3 regions of the Pseudomonas lurida genome follow, and region 2 is predicted to be linked to each of the others. Evidence: riboswitches for the same ligand, from Rfam matches in the RefSeq annotation. Region 2 holds a riboswitch; each other region holds the start of a gene.

Region 1 (6,982 bases), 1.9 Mb from region 2:
GCCGCTGCCCAGCCGAAACGTTCGAAGCGTTCGTTGCGGTAGCCCCACATGGCGTCGAGGGTGTTGCTCAGGCGGTAAAGCACCACGCCCGGTACGCCGGCGACCACAAACCAGAAAATTGCGGCGAACACTGCATCGCTGCCGTTCTCCAGCACCGATTCGGTGGCGGCGCGGGCGACTTCGGTGCGGTCCAGCTCACTGGTCTGGCGGCTGACCAGGTAGCTCACGCGCTTGCGCGCTTGCTCCAGGTCGTCGCTGCGCAGGGCCTGGGCCACCGGCATCACATGCTCGCCGAGGCTGCGCATGCCGAGGGCGCAATACAACGCCAGGATCTCCAGGACCCAACCGATATACGGCGCCCACGACAACGCCGTGGCCAGCAGGGTCAGCGGCACCACGGCGATAAACCACGCCGTCACGCCATGGCTGCGCCAGCCGCGCCCCCCGGAGTTGAAACGTCGCTCGATGCGCCCGGCGAAATTGCCGAACGCCACCAGCGGATGCCAGCGCCTCGGTTCGCCCAGCAGCGCATCCAGCGCCACGGCAGCGACACACAACAAGGCCACACTCATTGACTCACTCCCCACGCATTCTCATACACCATGTCACTCAATGGCCGAGGCTCGGTCCAGCCTTCGAGTTGCAACATCGGTGCCGGGTAAAACTCGGTCACCGGCCCAAGGCACAGGACGGCCAGGGGTTTCGCGCCCGGCGGCAAACCCAGCAGATCGGCCAGCGCCTGGGGCTCGAACAGCGAGACCCAGCCCATGCCCAGGCCTTCGACGCGAGCTGCCAGCCACAGGTTCTGGATCGCGCAGGATAACGACGCCATGTCCATTTCCGGCAAGGTACGCCGACCGAAGATGTGCCGCTCGCGATCATCCATCAACGCCGCGACCAGCACTTCGGCACAGTCATGAATGCCTTCGACCTTGAGCTTCATGAATTCGTCGGAGCGCTCGCCGAGGGCCTCGGCGGTGCGTACGCGCTCTTCTTCCACCACCTGTTGAATCTGGCTACGCAAGGTGCGGTCGCTGATACGAATAAAACGCCACGGCTGCATCAGGCCGACACTCGGCGCCTGGTGCGCAGCCTGGAGCAGCCGTTGCAGCAATTCGGGAGCGACAGTGCCGCCGCTGAAGTGGCGCATGTCGCGGCGTTCGGCGATAGCGCGGTAGACGGCCTGGCGATCGGCCTCGGGAAAGGCGTTATCGGTCATGGCCTCTTCGCGGGCGAGCCCGCTCCCACAGGTTGATTGGTGAACACTGTCGATGTGGGCGCCGGCTTGTCGGCGATAACGGTCTCAAGGCTCGGCGCAAACAAGGCCGCTACCGCAGCCGGATTCGACGGGAAATAAAAATGCACGTAGGACGCGGTCATCCGCCCCTGCCGATACACCGCCTCGGCACCGCGCCCGCCATTGGGGCTCAGGCCACGGGCAATCGGCTGCCACTCGGTGCTGGTCAGGGAATGATGATAGGTGTGGCCACGCAGCGTGCCTTCAGGCAGGTCGACACTTTGCAGGGCCAGCGCCGCGAGTTTCTTTTGCATCACGGCATCGCCCTGCAGCAGGCCGACCAGTTCGGCGCGGGTGCCGTCGACGTCGGTCAGCGAGTCGAGCAGGTAGAGCATGCCGCCGCACTCGGCGAGCAAGGGTTTGCCGGCCGCGTGGTGAGCACGAATGGCGTCGAGCATCGAAGTGTTTTCCGACAGCGCCTGATGGTGCAATTCCGGGTAACCGCCGGGCAGGTAGAGGCTGTCGGCGTCAGGCAATTGGCGATCATGGATCGGCGAGAAGAAACTCAACTCGGCCCCCATCGCACGCAGCAGGTCGAGGCTGGCGCCGTAGGTAAAGGCGAAGGCTTCGTCACGCGCCACGGCGATGCGCACGCCTTTGAGCAAGGGCTCAGCCTCGATCACTTGCGGTGCGGCAAAGGTCACGGGCGGCGGCAAGGCCACTTCGCAACTGCTGCCCAACGCCTGGGCAGCAGCGTCCAGGCGCACGTCGAGGTCATTGAGTTCGCTCGCCTGCACCAGGCCGAGGTGGCGGCTGGGCAACTCGATACCGGTCTCGCGGGACAACGCACCGTACCAGCGCAGGCCTTCGGTGAGGCTACCTTCGAGCAATTGCGCATGGCGCAGGGTGCCGACACGGTTAGCCAGTACACCGGCGAACGGCAGATCCGGCTGATAACGCGCCAGGCCCAAGGCCAACGCGCCAAATGTCTGCGCCATGGCCGTGCCGTCGATCACGCCCAGCACCGGCACGCCAAAGTGTCGCGCCAGGTCGGCGCTGGACGGCGTGCCATCGAACAGGCCCATGACGCCTTCGATCAGGATCAGGTCGGCGTCCTGCGCCGCTTCCCACAGCAAGCGGCGACTTTCCTGCTCACCCACCATCCACATGTCCAATTGATACACCGGCGCACCGCTGGCGCGCTCGTGGATCATCGGGTCAAGGAAGTCCGGACCGCATTTGAACACGCGCACCTTGCGCCCCAGGTTGCGGTGCAAGCGGGCCAGCGCCGCGGTGACAGTGGTTTTGCCCTGGCCGGATGCCGGTGCGGCGATCAGGACAGCAGGGCAATGACGGGGCTGATTCAAAGTTCGACGCCCTTCTGTGCCTTGATACCGGCCTGGAACGCGTGCTTGAGCATGCCCATTTCGGTGACCGTGTCACCCATTTCGATCAACTCTGGCTTGGCGCCACGGCCGGTGACCACCACGTGCTGCATCGGAGGGCGGGCTTGCAGGTCGCTGAGGACTTGGTCGAGGTCGAGGTAACCGTGCTTGAGCGCGATGTTCAGTTCGTCCAGCACCACCAGGCCGACGGCCGGGTCTTGCAGCAACTCGCGGGACACCGCCCAGGCGGCCTCGGCGGCAGCGATATCGCGCTGGCGGTCCTGGGTTTCCCAGGTGAAGCCTTCGCCCATCACGTGGAAGCGCACTTGCTCAGGGAAGCGGCGGAAGAACAATTCTTCACCGGTGCTGTTACGCCCCTTGATGAACTGCACCACACCGCACTGCATGCCGTGGCCCATGGCCCGGGCCAGCATGCCGAACGCGGAACTGCTTTTGCCCTTGCCGTTGCCGGTCAATACCAGCAACAAACCGCATTCGTTGGGGGAATTGGCGATGCGCTCGTCGATCACGGCTTTTTTGCGCAGCATGCGTGCCAGGTGGCGTTCGTCGCGGTCGGGGGAATCGGTCATGGCAGCTCTCCGTTGGGGCTGGACAAAAACGGCGGGCAGGAAAAAAGAAAAACAGACAGCCAAGCATCGCCCACCGTGATGCTGTTGGATGTTTCAGGCCGGTCTCCGGGCTCATGAGTGGTGCGCCTGCTGTGTAGAGAGAGCAGGTGCTGGCCGACGCGGCGCCTTCCCATATCGCGGGCGATACAGTGGCAAAAAGCAGCGTCTTGTCTCATTTACCGTTGCGGGGGCAGCGCCGGAATCGCGGCAACACTGTGTACAAGTGCGCTCACTCACCGGCTTCCCTGTTTCACTCCGTCGACCCATGGGTCACAGAGCACCTGTAACAAGCGGCGAAGGTTAGTGGGTTGGGGGTGGAGCGTCAATTAAAGCTGACCTTACACTTGAACCATCGCACCGCCGCCCTCCTCTACCGTTACAGGTATCAAGGAGAACACCATGCATAAAACCAGACTCGCCCTACTCATCATGGTCGCCGGCACCCTCGCCGCCTGCGGTGAAAGCTCCACGCTTCAGGTCTCCGACGGCACCGGGCCTTCGCCCAAGTTGCCGGAACCGAACAAAACCCTGATCCCCACCGTCAACATCGCACCGGCCATCGGCTGGCCCGAGGGCGCGAAACCAACGGCTGCCGCTGGCACCCAGGTGGCGGCGTTCGCTGAGGGCCTGGACCACCCGCGTTGGCTGTACGTACTGCCCAATGGCGACGTGCTGGTGGCGGAAACCAACGCACCACCCAAGCCGGATGACGCCAAGGGCATTCGTGGCTGGGTCATGGAAAAAGTCATGGGCCGCGCCGGTGCAGGGGTGCCGAGCCCGAATCGCATCACACTGCTGCGTGACGCCGATCACGACGGCGTCGCGGAAACCCGCACGGTTTTCCTGGAGAACCTCAATTCGCCGTTTGGCATGACACTGGTCGGCAACGACCTGTACGTGGCCGACTCGGACAAGCTGCTGCGCTTCCCCTATCAACCGGGCGAAACCACGATCAAGCAAGCAGGCACCAAAGTTGTCGACCTACCAGGCGGCAGCATCAACCACCACTGGACCAAGAACGTGGTGGCCAGCAAGGACGGTAGCAAGCTGTATGTGAGCGTCGGCTCCAACAGCAATGTCGGGGAAAACGGGCTTGAAGCCGAACAGGGTCGGGCAGCGATCTGGGAAGTGGATCGCGCCAGCGGCGAGCATCGCATCTTTGCCTCCGGCCTGCGCAACCCGAACGGCATGGCCTGGGAGCCCCAGAGCGGCCAGCTGTGGACTGCCGTCAATGAGCGTGACGAGATCGGCAGCGACCTGGTGCCGGACTACATCACTTCAGTCAAGGATGGCGCCTTCTACGGCTGGCCGTTCAGCTATTACGGGCAGCACATCGATGTGCGCGTGACACCGCAGAATCTGGACCTGGTGGCCAAGGCGATTGCGCCGGACTACGCCGTGGGCCCGCACACGGCGTCTCTGGGGCTGACGTTCGCCGAGGGCAGCAAACTCCCGGCGCAGTTCAGCAACGGCGCGTTCATCGGCCAGCATGGTTCGTGGAATCGCAAGCCACACAGTGGCTACAAGGTGATCTTCGTGCCGTTCGAGGGCGGGCAACCCAAAGGGCAGCCGGTGGATGTGCTGACCGGGTTCCTCGACAAGGATGAGAAAGCCATGGGCCGGCCGGTGGGCGTGGTGATTGATCAGCAGGGGGATTTGCTGGTGGCGGATGATGTGGGGAATAAGGTGTGGCGCGTTTGGGCAGCTAAATAACTCATCTCAAGAACGCCACACAACAAGGGGGGAGCGGGCAAGCCCGCTCTCCCCTGTAGAGCGACGTCAACTCAGGGATTGCGCGCCAGGTTTGCTGGCAACACGCGCTTGGCGCTCAGGTAAGCATTCTGCCAATACGCCTTGGACAGGGTATCCAGCTTCACCGTACCGCCGGTTTGCGGCGCATGCACAAAGCGGCCTTCGCCTACATAGATCCCGGCGTGGCTCACCTGGGAACCGCCACCGGTGGCGAAGAACAGCAGGTCGCCAGTCTGCAGGTTCTGCTCGCTGACATCTTGTGCGCGCATCACGATCAGCTCGCGGGTGGTACGCGGCAGGGAGATCCCGGCCGCATCGCGGAAGACAAAACCGATCAAGCCGCTGCAATCAAACCCGGAATCCGGGGTGTTGCCGCCCCAACGGTAAGGCGTGCCGACCAGGCCCAGTGCGCGAAAGAGCACATCTTCGGCCGCAGGCGAGAAGTTTTGCGTGGAATAGTTGAACACCGGCTTGGGTTTGACCGCTACGGGAGCGGGCGGCGGTGGACGGTTTGCGCAGGCGCTGAGCAGCGCGGCGCAAACAATGAGAATCAGGCGGGCCGAGGTCGACATGTGCAGAACAATCCTGGTCTGGATGCGGCTTTCGCTGCCGAACGCTGAAAACCAGAACGCGCAAGCAAAGCTCGCGCGAACGGATTACAACAATGTCCAGGGATTCTAGCGCTTACACGTCAAACTTCAAGTATCACTTTAAGTTTACTTGCTAGCGGTAACCGTAGTCGGGGCCATGGCGAGTGCGCGCTTGGCTTCGATGAAGGTTTTGCTCCAGTAACTGTCACCCAGGTTGTCGACTCGAACACCGCCACTGCGACGGCTGCTGGAGTGGATAAACTGGTTGTCGCCCAGGTAGATACCGGCATGGCTCACTCGACCACGGCCAGCTGTACTGAAGAAAAGCAGATCACCAGGCTTGAGGTTGTTGCGCGCGACCAACGGTGCATTCACGTTGATCATTTCGCGAGTGGAGCGTGGCAGGTTCATGCCAGCTTCTTCACGAAACAGGTAGCCGATGAAGCCACTGCAGTCGAAACCGGCTTCAGAGGTACCGCCGAAACGGTAACGGGTACCGATCAGGGACATGCCGCGTTCGAGGATGCTGTCGGCCAGAACTGGAAGCTGATAAGGCTTGTTGCCGGAGAAATTGGCCAGTTCCTTTTCGGTTGCCACTTCTTCTTCGTAAACAGAAGCAGACTGTGCAGCAACGAATTTTGCCTGGTTTTGAACCTGTGGTTTTTGCTGTTCTGCCACCTGTTGAGGGTGGGAGGCGCAACCAAACAACAGGGTAACGAGTGCGAGAGGCACGAGGGGTGCGAAGCGATTTAGCATGGGCACGACCGTGGCTGATATGTAAAGAAGTCGAGACTATGCCCACTATCACATCGATTTGCAAATTCAATCGTGATCTATGTGACTTCTTGTTTGGACGATGACATCTAAGCCCTTAACACCCTTTACCTGCCTTTTGCGTGGCCAAACCGGTCAAAACGCAGGTTTTCTGGCGCCTGGAATTTGCCGGAACCCGCGAAAATAAAGGCCCGGCTACCAGCCGAGGGTTTCTTTCAGGAAAGGGATGGTCAGCTTGCGCTGGGCCTGCAAAGACGCCTGATCGAGCTGTTCGAGCAAGTCGAACAACGCGCTCATGCTGCGCGTGCCACGGGTGAGAATAAAGTGCCCCACCTCGTCGGTCAGGTGCAGGCCGCGCCGCGAGGCGCGCAATTGCAAGGCACGCAATTTGTCTTCGTCGGAGAGCGGGCGCATCTGGAAGATCAGCGCCAGGGTCAGCCGCGACTTGAGGTCGGCCAACTTGATCGGCAGCTCGCGTGGCGAGGTCGACGCGGCAATCAACAGCCGCCGACCGCTGTCACGCAGGCGGTTGAACAGATGAAACAGCGCCTCCTCCCAATCCGCCTTGCCGGCGATCGCTTGAAGATCGTCCAGGCACACCAGCTCGTATTGCTC
Region 2 (6,982 bases):
TGATGATGCGCCCGTCCAGTTCGGGCAAGGCGATATGCATCGCCAGGTCACGCGGGCCGAGGCCCTGCTCGCTGGCCTCCCAGCCGGGCTGGTTGTCTTGGGCGCAAATGGCCTGGATCACCGGGATATTACGGCGAAACGGGCGTAAATGCGGCGCTTCGGGGCTGGATTGGGCAAAGCCTGTGGTGTTGAGGATCACCGCCGCGCCTACCTCATCCAGCACGTCCTCGACCACCGCCAGGCAGCCGGGCTCTTTCAAACTGGCCGCCGCCATGGGCAACGGGTTAAGGCCCGCAGCCTGCAAGCGCTGGCAGAACACGTCGATAAACCCGGTATTGGCCGCCTGCAAATGGGAGCGATAGAACAGCACCGCCGCCACCGGCCAGTCCGCGCTCCAGTCGGCCTGCCAATCATGCAGGCATGCACTGGCGTGATGCGGGTGATAAATCGCCGTGCGCGGCAGGGTTTGTGGCGCTTCCCAGGCGTAGTCCCGGCCCAGGTAACCACTGGCCAGGCAGCGATAGAAATTCAGCGCATTCGCCAGGCCGCCCTGGCGCAGGAAGTGCCAGAGGCGATCACGCGCTTGTACGCCAACGGTGCTCAGGTCACTGAGCTCCGGGTCCGGTCTGTCATCCCCCGGCACCAGAATCAACTGCACGCCGCGCTCGGCCAGTTCCACCAGGCGCTCGATGCCGTAGCGCCAATAACCGATGCCGCCATGCAGCGAGATCAGGATGACCTTGGCGTGGCGCAGCACTTCATCGACGTACAGGTCGACGGAGGCATGGTTCTGCACCTGCATCGGGTTGGCCAGGCGAAAACTGGGGTAGTCGTCGGGCAGCTGCTGGGCCGCTTCGGCCAGCAGCGCCAGGCTCGAATCACCGCTGCACAGGATCACCAGTTCAGCGGGGGTCTGGCCGAGGTCGGCAATGTTGTCGTCCGAGACGAAACCACCGGGCTGGGTCCTGAGCAGGTGCATGGGTTAGACGCTGAGCGCGGCGCGCAATTGCGCTTCAAGGCCCGCCGCATCGAGCTCCTGGCCGATCAGCACCAAGCGCGTGACGCGCGCTTCGTCGGCGCCCCAGGCACGGTCGAAATGCTTGTCGAAACGCGTGCCCACGCCCTGGATCAGCAGGCGCATCGGCTTGTTCGGGATAGCAGCGAAACCTTTGACGCGCAGGATGCCGTGTTGCACCACCAGTTGCGTCAGGGCCTCGAGCAGCAGCGCTTCGTCAGCTTGTGGCAGGTCGATGGAGATCGAGTCAAACGCATCGTGGTCGTGGTCGTCTTCACCCTCGTGGTGATGATCGTGATGGCTGTGGCGGCCGTCGATATGTTCTTCGGAGCCGGCACCCACGCCAATCAGCACGTCCAACGGCAAGCGACCGCTGCTGGCTTCGACGATCTTCACCGCGGGTGGCAGTTCTTCGGCGACTTCCAGGCGCACGCGGGCCAGGTCTTCGGCGCTGATCAGGTCGGTCTTGTTGAGGATCACCAGGTCGGCGCTGGCCAACTGGTCAGCGAACAGCTCATGCAGTGGCGATTCGTGGTCCAGGTTCGGGTCGAGTTTGCGCTGGGCATCGACCTGGTCCGGGAATGCGGCGAAGGTGCCAGCGGCCACGGCCGGGCTGTCGACCACGGTGATCACCGCGTCAACCGTGCAGGCGCTGCGGATTTCTGGCCATTGAAAGGCTTGTACCAACGGTTTTGGCAGGGCCAGGCCGGAGGTTTCGATGAGGATATGGTCGAGGTCACCACGACGGGCGACCAATTCGCGCATCACCGGGAAAAACTCTTCTTGCACCGTGCAGCACAGGCAGCCGTTGGCCAGTTCGTACACGCGGCCGTTGGCCTCTTCTTCAGTGCAACCGATGGAGCACTGCTTGAGGATCTCACCGTCGATGCCCAACTCGCCGAACTCATTGACGATGACCGCAATGCGGCGGCCCTGCGCGTTGTCGAGCATGTGGCGCAACAAGGTGGTTTTGCCCGAACCGAGGAAGCCGGTAACGATGGTGACGGGAAGTTTGGCCAGTGTTTTCATCGGATGCCCTTGGGGGCGGGCATACGGGACGATAGGCCCTGCGACGGCGCGCAGCAGCGGATTTCGTCACCGGATCACCCCGCCCGGTTGAATTGGAAAATCGGTTACGAGGCAGGTCTCCTGGCTTGGGGCATGCGGGTCTTGCGACCGGCGCTGGCTGCGCCTTCCCGCCGGATGGCAGTGGCGTGGCAGTCAGATAAACCCTTTACAGTTGCGGGGGCAGCCGCGGCTTGGACCGCGTTCCCTTCTTAGCTTCGGCCTGGGCTGAAGAACCTCGAGGGTGCAAGGCTACGCAGTGCTTGGGGGATGGTCAATGATGGGTTGGGCTTGGCTGGGCTCGCTCGTGTACCTATCCGATATTCAGGTAACGGATAGGCACCCAACAACTCAATTGACTCCCATCCTGCGCCCATGCTCTCCTACACACCTTGTTTCGGGTGCCCTTCACAGGGTGAAACGGGAAACCGGTGCGTCATAGCGATATGACCAGTCCGGTGCTGCCCCCGCAACGGTAAGCGAGCGAAGTGTCACGGCCACTGTGCAAATGCATGGGAAGGCGACGCTTTGAGGACTCCCCAGGAGCCCCCTCGCAAGCCCGGAGACCGGCCCGAAAATTCAGATAACAAACCCGCGGTGGGCGGGCGCTGTTCAGAACCCTGCGTGCCTGGCTCGCGGGGTTTTCATGCGCTCGTTTCACCCTGACACCCAGAAGGGACGCGCCATGTCGATCATCAGCAGCACCTCACACACCACCAGCAGCTCCGCTACCCTGGGCCAACGCCTGACCGCCGCCATCGGCGCGTCGATCCTGGGTGCGTGCCTGGTGTATTTCGCCGGTTTCTCGCACATCGAGGCGGTGCACAACGCCGCCCACGATACCCGCCACAGCGCCGCGTTCCCGTGCCACTGAGACCTGCCGACATGATCAAGCGTATTGCGCAAACCGCCGGTTTCACCGGCCTTCTGGCCGCCCTGCTGCTGACCTTGCTGCAAAGCTTCTGGGTCGCCCCGCTGATACTGCAGGCGGAAACCTATGAAAACGCCCCGGCCGCCACTGAAGTGGCCCATCAACATGCCGAAGGTGCTGCCGCCCACACCCACGATGCCGAAGCCTGGGAGCCGGAAAATGGCTGGCAGCGCGTCCTGTCCACCACAGGTGGCAACCTGGTGGTCGCCGTCGGTTTTGCGCTGATGCTGGCCGGCCTCTATACCCTGCGCGCACCGACCCGCACGGCCCAGGGCCTGCTCTGGGGCCTGGCCGGTTATGCGACGTTCGTGCTGGCACCTACCTTGGGCCTGCCGCCTGAGTTGCCGGGCACCGCCGCCGCCGACCTGGCGCTGCGCCAGACCTGGTGGATCGGCACCGCCGCGTCTACCGCCGCCGGTATCGCACTGATCGTATTTGGTCGCAACTGGCTGCTCAAAGTGCTGGGCGTGGCGATTATCGCGGTACCGCACGTGATCGGCGCGCCGCAGCCAGAGGTGCATTCGATGCTGGCACCGCAAGCCCTGGAAGCGCAGTTCAAAATCGCTTCACAACTGACCAACGTCGCATTCTGGCTGGCCCTGGGCCTGATCAGCGCTTGGTTGTTTCGCCGCAACCGCGACGATCAATACTCCGCATGACACGAGTGGTCGGCCTGGGGTGCCAGCAAGGGTGTGATCTTCACGCACTGCTGGCCTTGTTTGATAGCGCCCTCGCCGAGGGCGGTATCGAGCGCGACAGCATCACCGCGCTGGCCACTATCGACCGCAAACAGAATGAACCAGGCCTCCTGGCACTGGCCAAAGCGCTGGAACTGCCGTTGCAGTGCTTCAGCGCCGAGCAGTTGGCGGTTTTTGAACACCGCCTGAGCCACAAGTCGGACGTTGTGTTTGCCCATACCGGCTGTTATGGCATCGCCGAAAGCGCCGCCCTGGCCTTGGCGGAACAGCTCGGCAACGCCCCTGCCCGCTTGCTGATCACCCGCAAAAAGACTGCCCGGGCCACCTTTGCATTGGCATGCGCCGGGTAAAAATCTGATAATCGCCCCTTCCGATCATGAGCATCCTTCATGCTCGCCCGTTTTCCATCAGGATTTTCCATGACCGTCTACTTCATCGGCGCAGGCCCCGGCGACCCGGAATTGATCACCGTCAAAGGCCAGCGGCTAATCCGCAGTTGCCCGGTGATCATCTATGCCGGCTCGTTGGTGCCTGCGGCGGTGCTGGAAGGCCATCAAGCGGAGAACGTGGTCAACAGCGCCGAACTGCACTTGGAACAAATCATCGACCTGATCAAGGCTGCCCATGCAAATGGCCAGGATGTGGCCCGCGTACACTCCGGTGACCCAAGCCTGTATGGCGCGATTGGCGAACAGATCCGCCATTTGCGCGAGCTGGGCATCCCGTTCCAGATCATCCCCGGGGTCACCGCAGTCGCCGCTTGCGCTGCGCTGCTGGAAGCGGAACTGACCCTGCCCGACATCGCCCAAAGTGTGATCCTGACGCGCTACGCCGACAAAACCAGCATGCCAGCCGGTGAAGACTTCGACAGCCTGGCACGGCATGGCACGACCATGGCGATTCACCTGGGGGTCAATCACCTGGACAAGATCGTCGCCGAATTGCTGCCGCACTATGGCGCGGATTGCCCGATTGCCGTGGTGCACCGGGCGACCTGGCCGGATCAGGACTGGGTGGTGGGCACGCTCAGTGATATTGCCGACAAGGTCACCGCGAAAGGGTTTCGGCGCACCGCGCTGATCGTGGTGGGCCGGGTATTGGCGAGTGACAGTTTCAGTGAGTCTTCGCTGTACCGGGCCGGGCATGCACACCTGTATCGGCCGTGACAAACAACCTCACAAAAAACACATAACATGCTGATTTATATTGGATAAATCTCACTAAATGGACTGACTTTCCGGTGATATTTGCATCGTGTTATCAGTTCGGCAGCCGGCACACTGCAATCGCTGAACAGCCAATGCCTACAGTTAATGGTAAACGTCAGATAAATAGCGCAAGCCACTGAATTTTAAGCATAAAAAAACGGCGCTCACGGGGCGCCGTTTTTTCTGATCGCAGTGAACGCCTTACTCAGTAGTAGGCGTTTTCTTTCTGCGTGTGGTCGGTCACGTCACGTACGCCCTTGAGCTCCGGGATACGCTCGAGCAGGGTGCGCTCAATGCCTTCACGCAGGGTCACGTCCGCCTGGCCGCAGCCTTGGCAGCCGCCGCCGAACTTGAGCACCGCGATGCCGTCCTCGACCACGTCGATCAGGCTGACCTGGCCACCGTGGCTGGCGAGCCCAGGGTTGATCTCGGTTTGCAGGTAATAGTTGATGCGCTCGTTGACCGGGCTGTCGGCATTGACGTTGGGCACCTTGGCGTTCGGCGCCTTGATGGTCAACTGGCCGCCCATACGGTCGGTGGCGTAGTCGACCACCGCGTCGTCGAGGAAGGCTTCGCTGAAGGCATCGATGTACGCGGTGAAGCTTTTCAGCCCCAGGGCGGTGTCTTCAGGCTTCTCTTCCCCAGGCTTGCAGTAGGCAATGCACGTCTCGGCGTATTGAGTGCCGGGCTGGGTGATAAAGACGCGGATGCCGATTCCTGGGGTATTCTGCTTGGACAGCAGGTCAGCCAGGTAATCGTGGGCGGCGTCGGTAATGGTAATGGCAGTCATGGAAACTCCTCACAGGCTTGCCGGCAGTTTACGCCAAAATATTACGCAGGTACAAAGTCCTAGTGTTTTTGTCGGGATAGGCATTTCTGGGAGGGGGTGTACATATCCGTTATTTGGGTGATGGCGGGTATTCCCAAAGTCACCAAAGGGCGCTTGCACCAACACTCGGCACCTCGCCTAGACTCGGTGTGCCTAAGATCAAAATCAAAAGCAAGAGCGCGGCGGCCTCAAAACCAACCTGTTACTGAGCGGCGATCTCGGTCAAATGTGGGAGCTGGCTTGCCTGCGATGGCATCCACTGGCTGTGCCTGATGCACCGAGTCGCCTGCATCGCAGGCAAGCCAGCTCCCACAGAAAAGCAGGTATAGGCTTAATCTCCCAGCCAAGCGCGGCGGCCTCAAAACCAACCTGTTACTTAGCGGCGATCTCGGTCAAATGTGGGAGCTGGCTTGCCTGCGATGGCATCCACTGGCTGTGCCTGATGTACCGAGTCGCCTGCATCGCAGGCAAGCCAGCGCCTACAGAAAAGCAGGTATAGGCTTAATCTCCCAGCCAAGCGCGGCGGCCTCAAAACCAACCTGTTACTTAGCGGCGAACTCGGTCAAATGTGGGAGCTGGCTTGCCTGCGATGGCATCCACTGGCTGTGCCTGATGTACCGAGTCGCCTGCATCGCGGGCAAGCCAGCGCCTACAGAAAAGCAGGTATGCCCCGGCCCCCACACACCCCCTCACAGATTCTCATACCGATTCATGTCCAACACCCCTTCTTCCACCGGCGTGGTCTCACGAATGTACTGCGACAAGTCATGGAAATACTGCCAAAACAGCGGATGACTGCGTCGCACCCCCCACCGATCAACAATTTTCTCGAAGCGCTTGGCATCGTGAGCCTGCTCCATCTGCGCAACAAACTCAGGCACTTCAAGCGCCGGAATATTGAACATGAAGTTCGGATAGCTGCTCAGCACGCCGGGATAAATCGTCACCGTATCCAAACCCGGCTGGTAGCGATAAGCCTCCCCCAGCAAAAACGCCACATTACTGTGGGCACGGTTACGCACCATGCTGTAGACCACACGCTGACCGCCGGCCGTTTCGATTCGCAACATCGTGGCTTCAGGCAGTTGATCGATAACCTTGAGCCCGGCCGCCGGGCGTGAAGTCAGACGGCTGAGCGCCTGCTCCGCCTCCTGCAAGGCCGGGTCGATACCGTCGCGAGAGCAATAAGCGCCGCTGCAGCGGTTGATCGGATCCGGGCTGGCGTTCAAATCGCCG
Region 3 (6,982 bases), 1.5 Mb from region 2:
TGTTCGCCGCAGATGAGCGGGTTCAACCAGAAGACCTGGCTGGAGCTCGAAGACTACATCCTCGACAACACGCAACGCTGGAAAGCCCGGGCCACGGTGTTCACCGGCCCGGTGTTCGCTGACGACGACCGTGTGTACCGAGGCGTACAGATCCCGAAGGCCTTCTGGAAAGTCGTCGCCTACCTCAGCGACGACGGCAAGCCTTCTGCCAGTGCCTACATGATTGACCAGAGCCGCGAGCTCGGCCAGTTGGACCTGGTGTTCGGCCAGCTCAGGACCTACCAGCGCAGCGTGATCCAGATAGAACGCCTGACCGGCATCCGCTTCGCCAACCTCGCCGACTACGACGGTTTCAGCAACGAAGAACGCGCCACCGGCACACGAATTGAAGCACTGATACAAGGCCCCGAAGACATTCGTCTGTGACCAGCGCTTCAAACAGCACCCACCTGTTAAGCGTCGTCGACAACCATCGCTAACCACGATGCAAAGCGAGCCGCTCTTGATCTTGATCTTGATCTTGATCTTGCTTTTGATTTCAGGCGCCCCATCAAACACGCTGGCCGGAATTCGACAGGGATTTGGGGGGTAAACCGGCAGGGATGCCGGTTTAGCCGCCCCGCGCCATGGAGGGCGCGTGGCGGCGGCCCCCCAAATCCCTGTCGGATTACGGGCACACCGAGCCTAGGCGAGGTGCCGAGTGTTGGGGCAAGAGCCTTTTGGTTACTTTGGGGCTCTTTTCCAAAGTGACCCGCTGTAAGAGCGGAACCAATATCAGCCGTAACCTAAATAACGGATATGTACCCGGTCTGATCCAACATCCAGGTCGGCTATCAGGCCGCCTTCGCGGGCAAGCCCGCTCCCACATTTTTGGATCGCGGGGTGACAGGCAGATGGTGGTTGACGGTCAGGCCGCTTTCGCGAACAAGCCCGCTCCCACATTTCAGGATCGCAGGGTGACAGGCAGCAGGCGAGGCAACGGGCGGGCCCTCATTGCGCATTGATGTAATGAAACTGCGCCTGGGTTTTCTCGACCGCCGCACGCACTTTGTCTTTCTGCGCATCAGTGCCCGAGTAATAAATCTGCATCCCCTTCAAGTCCTGCCCCTCAACGGCTTTGCTGATCACGGCAACATCAACCGGCGTGCTGGCACCGATAATCAAAAAGAACACATCGCCCAAGCGCTTGGCATCGAGCAGTTCTCCCCTGAGGTAGGCGGCGTTTTGCTCACCGGCCATGGAAATCGCCAGGGTATCGCCGAACATCCCGCTTTTGGGGATGCTCATCGAGTGCAAACGGAGTTTGTCCGACCCGGCCGGCATCGACTTGACATAGGCGGTGGCGGCCTCGTCAAGAATCTGTTGTTCAGATTTACCTTGGGCGGCACAACCGGCGAGGGTGGCGACGAGGGCGAGCGCGACGAACGATTTCACTGTGTATTCCTTGTGATAAAGCGATCCATTGGCTGCGCATCATAGGAGCCCCACCATCAAAGAGCTACCGTTGGCTTCACGGCCTCCCGTTAAACCTCGCGATCGACTACCATACCGCGCCGGTTCCCAAACGGGACTAATAGGGAATCCGAAGCGCCGTACCCTCGCGCCAATCGGAACTGCCCCCGCAACTGTAGGTGCTGAGCCTGCTCCTTGATGCCACTGGACCTTGTCCGGGAAGGCCGGAGCCTGGCGACGATGCATCAGTCAGGAGACCTGCCGGCTCACGCTCAATAACTAACCGGCGGGGTGTCCGGGAAGGACACGCTTGCCTGCCTCAACCACAGCGCTCGAGGGTGTATTTCCAAACCGTGCCTCCCCAGTTCCACGTACGGTTCACTCGGAGATTGCTCCATGCTGCCACGCGTTACCGCCCTGCTTACCGGCATTGGCTTCTGTGCCCTGGCCCACGCTGCACCCACCCACTACCCGCTGACGGTGGAAAACTGCGGCAGCACCCTCACCTTCCAGCAAGCCCCTGCCCGCAGCGTGACCATCGGCCAGGCCGCCACCGAAATGCTGTATGCGCTGGGCGTGGGCGACAAGGTGGTGGGCACCTCGCTGTGGTTCAACAGCGTGTTGCCGCAATACAAGGCGCAGAACGACAGCATCGAGCGCCTGGCCAATAATGAGCCGAGCTTCGAGGCCGTGATCGCCAAGCGCCCGCAACTGGTGGCTGCCGAGCTGGAATGGGTGGTCGGGCCACAAGGCGTGGTCGGCACCCGTGAGCAATTTCATGAACTGAAGATTCCCACCTACCTGCTGCCCTCCGACTGCGAAGGCAAGGACAACCTGGTAGGCGCTGACGGCACGCGACTGGAGCCGTTCCACATCGAGACTATTTATAAGAGCATCAGCCAGCTGGCGCAGATTTTCGATGTACAGGATCGTGGCCTGCAGTTGAACGACGCACTCAAGGCCCGCCTGGCCAAGTCCGTCGCCACGGCACAGGGCAAAGGCCTCAAGCAGGCCAGCGCGCTGGTGTGGTTCTCCAGTTCGGAGATGGCCAGCGACCCTTACGTGGCCGGCCACAAAGGCATTCCGGAGTTCATGCTGCAAACCCTCGGCCTGTCCAACGTGGTGCAGTCCGATGAAGAGTGGCCCGCCGTCGGCTGGGAAACCATTGCCAAGGCCAACCCGACCTTCCTGGTGATCGCGCGCATGGACCGCCGCCGCTACCCCGCCGACGACCATGAAAAGAAACTGGCGTTTCTGCGCAGCGACCCGGTGACCCGCAACATGGACGCGGTGAAAAACAACCGCATTATCATCCTCGACGCCCTGGCGTTGCAGGCCAGCATCCGCATGTTCGATGGCCTTGAACAACTGGCCACGGCCATCGACGGCTACGACCTGCCGAAATGATGCGTACCCTGCTCGCCCTGGCCCTGCTCCTCGCCGCCGTACTCGCTGGCGTGGCCATCGGCGAAACCGCCATCTCGCCGCAGGTCGTGCTCCAGGTACTCGCCAACAAACTGTGGGCGGCCGGCTACGTGCTCGACCCCATCGATGAAGGCGTGGTGTGGAACTACCGCCTCACGCGCGCCCTGGTCGCCGCCGCCTGCGGTGCGGGGTTGGCGACCTGCGGGGTGATCCTGCAGTCGCTGTTGCGCAACCCGCTGGCCGATCCGTACCTGCTGGGCATCAGCGCCGGTGCCTCGACCGGCGCGGTGTTGGTGGCGTTGATGGGCGTGGGCGGCGGCTTGATTTCGTTGTCGGCCGGCGCGTTTGTCGGCGCGATGGCAGCATTTGCACTGGTGATCCTGTTGGCGCGTGCCAGTGGTTCGGCCAGCGGCACCGGCCAGATCATCCTCGCGGGCATCGCCGGCTCGCAGCTGTTCAATGCGCTCACCGCGTTCCTGATCACCAAGTCGGCCAGCTCCGAGCAAGCGCGCGGCATCATGTTCTGGCTGCTGGGCAACCTCAGCGGCGTACGCTGGCCCTCGGTGTGGCTGGCCGTGCCGGTGGCTGTCGCTGGCTTGGCCGTGTGCCTGTGGCACCGTCGCGCGCTGGATGCGTTCACCTTCGGCAGCGACTCGGCGGCATCCCTCGGCATCCCGGTGCGCCGCGTGCAGTTTGTACTGGTAGGCTGCGCAGCCCTGGTGACAGCGGTGATGGTGTCGATTGTCGGCTCCATCGGTTTTGTCGGGCTGGTGATTCCCCACGCCGTGCGCCTGCTGCTTGGCACCGGGCATTCGCGCTTGCTGCCGGCGAGTGCCTTGGGTGGCGCGCTGTTTTTGATTGCGGCGGATGTGCTGTCACGCACCTTGATCAAGGGCCAGGTGATACCGGTCGGCGTGGTCACTGCGCTGGTCGGCGCGCCGGTGTTTGCGCTGATCCTGATCGGCCGGAGAAACGCGCGATGACGGTGCTGAGCTGCACGGACCTGGGTTTCAAGGTGCGCGAGGTCGAGCTGCTGCGCGACATCCACCTGGAGGTTCACCTGGGCGAAACCCTCGGTATCGTCGGGCCGAACGGCTCCGGCAAATCCACCCTGCTCAAGTTGCTCGCCGGCTTGCGCACACCGGCGTCCGGCGAGGTGTTATTGGGTGGCCAGCGCTTGGGCAAGCTGTCGCGCCGCGCCATCGCGCAGCAACTGGCGGTGGTGGAACAGCAGGCTGACACCGACGACGCCATCCGCGTGTTCGACGCCGTGGCCCTGGGCCGTACGCCGTGGTTGTCGGCACTGAGCCCCTGGTCCAGCGAAGACGACGCCATCGTGAAACAGGCCTTGCATGACGTCGACGCCACCCACCTGAGCCAACGCGCCTGGCGCAGCCTTTCGGGCGGGGAACGCCAACGTGTGCACATCGCCCGCGCATTGGCGCAACGGCCGCAGATTCTGTTGCTGGATGAGCCGACCAATCACCTGGATATCCAGCACCAACTGGGGATTCTAAAAGGCGTGCAGGGCTTGCCCGTCACCACCTTGATTGCCCTGCATGACCTCAACCAGGCGCTGACCTGTGACCGCTTGGCGGTGCTGGATCACGGGCGGCTGGTGTCGCTGGGCAAACCGCTGGAGGTGCTGACACCGCAGCGCTTGCAGGAAACCTTCGGGGTGCAGGCGCATTACCTGACAGACCCATTTGATGGCGCGCAGATTCTGCGGTTGCGTCCGAACTGATCAGGATATTCGTGAGGGTATGGTGTTAGAGGCAACGCTGCATATGCGTCGTGCGCCACACTGGGTCCGCCTCCACGTCCACCACTTCAAAGCCTTGGCGAAGCCAAAAATCAATCGCTCCCGGTAAAAACGGATGGGTGTGCAGGTACATCGCCGCTACCCGATCCGCTGTGGCCAACGCCTCCAGCGCACGGTACAGCTCGCCCGCCAAGCCAAAGCGACGGAACGCCGGCCGCACAAACAGGCGCACCACCTCCACCGTCTTGAGGCCCTGGTAATTTAACTGCGGGAAACGCCCGTCATAGGGCAAATAACCAATGGCAGCGACGATCTGGCCCTCATCACGCGCGACAAGAAATCGCCCATCGCCGTGCAGATAGATCGCCTCGAACTGCGCCAGGTCCGCCGGCATCCCCGTCGCGCTGAGCGTGGGGAACAGCTCGGCACGGGCCGCCAGCACAAACGCCAGCACCTCTGGGATATCCGCGGCCTTGACCGCCTGAATGATCGGCCTTGGGCTCATGCCACCTCGATCTGCGTAATCCCCACCACCTGCGCCTGCTCCAGAATTTGCTCCGGCGTCGCATCAGCAGGCGGCAGGATCAAGCCATTCTCCGCATCGCCAAAATGCAACTGCAGCAAGTGCAACGCCGCTTCATGCATCGCCAACTCGGGTTGCTTGAGTTCGAACACATGGGTGCGGGGTTCGTCGTTGAACCGGTAGTCGAGGGTGTATTCGCGCATGGGGAAGTCCTTGTTGAGGGAGAGGAGCAACTGATTAACCTGACCAGTTGATCAGGTTTTAAGTTCCCAGGCCCTCCGCTCGTTCATAACGAAGATAGCCATGAGAACCGGTCCCCACCTGCACAAACCCTGCGCGCTCATACATCAGCCGGGCTGGGTTGTCGGGGCGCACGCTCAAACTCAAATGCGTGCAACCACCGTCCCTCGCCGCCACCGCATACGCCTCCAGCAACGCCCGACCGATGCCCTTGCGCCGCTCAGCTTCGCTGACATTGATCGTGTAAAGCTCGGCGAAGCCTTCCTCGGGTTTCCAGAGCGAATAACCGACGAACTGCCCGTCCAGCGCAGCGACCGTCAACCGCTCGAAGTTGTCCACCCACAGCGCGAGGTTGCGCTCCACCTGCGAGCGCCAACCGGCTTCGTGAGTGGGTTCCCATTGCTGGATGTAGGCCAACTCCCCTCGGTAGACTGACGGAAGGTCGGTCACACGCGCCGGGCGTAGGGTCAATGCGTTCACGGGCACGTGCTTTCCTTGGTTTGAAGAGGCGTAAGACTACTTGGACGCTGGAAGACTGAGTACTGCCCCACTCACTCGACGGCTTATCCATTCGCGGCTGTAGGCAAGCACTGCTGCCCCCATCACCACCGGAAAATGAATAAACCCATGCGCCGCCTCTGGCAACAAATGTGCCTCAGCGCCAGGCCACCGCTCTGCGATCAACAGTGTGTCATCCTTCAACGGGTCCAGTTCGCCGACAAACATCAACGCTGGCGGCATGCCGCTGAAGTCACCATACAGGGGTGACAACGGCGGCTGCCGACGCTCGTCATCGCTCAACCCCGGCGTCAGCATGCGCAGCGCCTCGACCATGCCCGGCCCGTCCAGCAGCAATGTTTGCGGCCCCGCCGCGCGTACGCTCGGCGTTCCAGTCAAATCGTAGACGCCGTAATACAACACCGCTGCGCGCACACGCTGGAGCAGCTCCGGCCACTGCTTGAGCGCCAGCAACGTCGCCGCCGCCAGATGCCCGCCGGCCGATTCGCCGACCACGATCACCGGCAGGCCGGCAAACTCTTCAGTGGTGAGCAACCAACGCGCCGCCGCCAGGCAGTCGTCCATCAGGCCCTCGACCGGCGTGTCGACCGCCAGCCGATAATCCACCGACACCACCGCCACGTCACAGGCATTGACCATGCCCAGGTTGAGGTCGTCATCCATCTGCGCATTGCCGATCACCCAGCCGCCACCGTGGATATCCAGCACCACGCCCTTGGGCTTGCCGCTTGGGCGCAGGATGCGCACGGGTACAGAGCCTACGGGTCGGCTTTCAGCCACGGGCGAGCGCTTGATCTTTTGGCTGGCGCGCAGCAATGCCTGGATCAAGCGCGGCGTGATGCGATTACGGATTTTAAAGCGCGGCAGCCAGGCGAGCTTTTGGTTGAAGCGGCGCATCTCGGCCCGTTCAGGCTCACTGGCAGGCCAGGGTTTATGGGCCATCAGCGGTTATTCCGCAGGATCGAGAAGTTCAGCGCCGCCGCCACACACAGCCACGCCAGGTAAGGGAACAGGATCAAGCCGGTGATCAGGTCCAGGCGCACCGCCAGTACCACCATCGC

What was found. A riboswitch is a leader RNA that binds a small molecule or an ion and turns the genes downstream of it on or off. The one in region 2 is predicted to bind cobalamin.
Positions count from the first base shown of each region.
Region 1: linked by a shared signal. The riboswitch ahead of cobO (cob(I)yrinic acid a,c-diamide adenosyltransferase) and the one ahead of cobW (cobalamin biosynthesis protein CobW) in region 2 are both predicted to bind cobalamin.
Region 3: linked by a shared signal. The riboswitch ahead of ATH90_RS18805 (ABC transporter substrate-binding protein) and the one ahead of cobW (cobalamin biosynthesis protein CobW) in region 2 are both predicted to bind cobalamin.

Region 1 covers NZ_PDJB01000001.1:4,567,714-4,574,695, forward strand. Annotated here, with positions in the region: gene cbiB (adenosylcobinamide-phosphate synthase CbiB) at 1-572, opposite strand, end outside; gene bluB (5,6-dimethylbenzimidazole synthase) at 569-1,219, opposite strand; gene ATH90_RS20655 (cobyrinic acid a,c-diamide synthase CobB) at 1,216-2,604, opposite strand; gene cobO (cob(I)yrinic acid a,c-diamide adenosyltransferase) at 2,601-3,212, opposite strand; cobalamin riboswitch at 3,292-3,551, opposite strand; gene ATH90_RS20665 (PQQ-dependent sugar dehydrogenase) at 3,651-4,964, shown strand; gene ATH90_RS20670 (C40 family peptidase) at 5,036-5,575, opposite strand; gene ATH90_RS20675 (C40 family peptidase) at 5,720-6,349, opposite strand; gene hda (DnaA regulatory inactivator Hda) at 6,563-6,982, opposite strand, start outside.
Region 2 covers NZ_PDJB01000001.1:2,698,473-2,705,454, reverse strand. Annotated here, with positions in the region: gene cobN (cobaltochelatase subunit CobN) at 1-979, opposite strand, end outside; gene cobW (cobalamin biosynthesis protein CobW) at 983-2,044, opposite strand; cobalamin riboswitch at 2,138-2,336, opposite strand; cobalamin riboswitch at 2,463-2,669, shown strand; gene ATH90_RS12165 (CbtB domain-containing protein) at 2,766-2,954, shown strand; gene ATH90_RS12160 (CbtA family protein) at 2,966-3,670, shown strand; gene ATH90_RS12155 (cobalamin biosynthesis protein) at 3,667-4,059, shown strand; gene cobM (precorrin-4 C(11)-methyltransferase) at 4,129-4,875, shown strand; gene nfuA (Fe-S biogenesis protein NfuA) at 5,123-5,707, opposite strand; gene ATH90_RS12140 (fatty acid cis/trans isomerase) at 6,436-6,982, opposite strand, start outside.
Region 3 covers NZ_PDJB01000001.1:4,158,768-4,165,749, forward strand. Annotated here, with positions in the region: gene ATH90_RS18795 (DNA/RNA non-specific endonuclease) at 1-426, shown strand, start outside; gene ATH90_RS18800 (hypothetical protein) at 991-1,434, opposite strand; cobalamin riboswitch at 1,538-1,732, shown strand; gene ATH90_RS18805 (ABC transporter substrate-binding protein) at 1,849-2,859, shown strand; gene ATH90_RS18810 (FecCD family ABC transporter permease) at 2,856-3,860, shown strand; gene ATH90_RS18815 (ABC transporter ATP-binding protein) at 3,857-4,621, shown strand; gene ATH90_RS18820 (GNAT family N-acetyltransferase) at 4,647-5,144, opposite strand; gene ATH90_RS18825 (hypothetical protein) at 5,141-5,365, opposite strand; gene ATH90_RS18830 (GNAT family N-acetyltransferase) at 5,424-5,882, opposite strand; gene ATH90_RS18835 (alpha/beta hydrolase fold domain-containing protein) at 5,919-6,863, opposite strand; gene tspO (tryptophan-rich sensory protein TspO) at 6,863-6,982, opposite strand, start outside.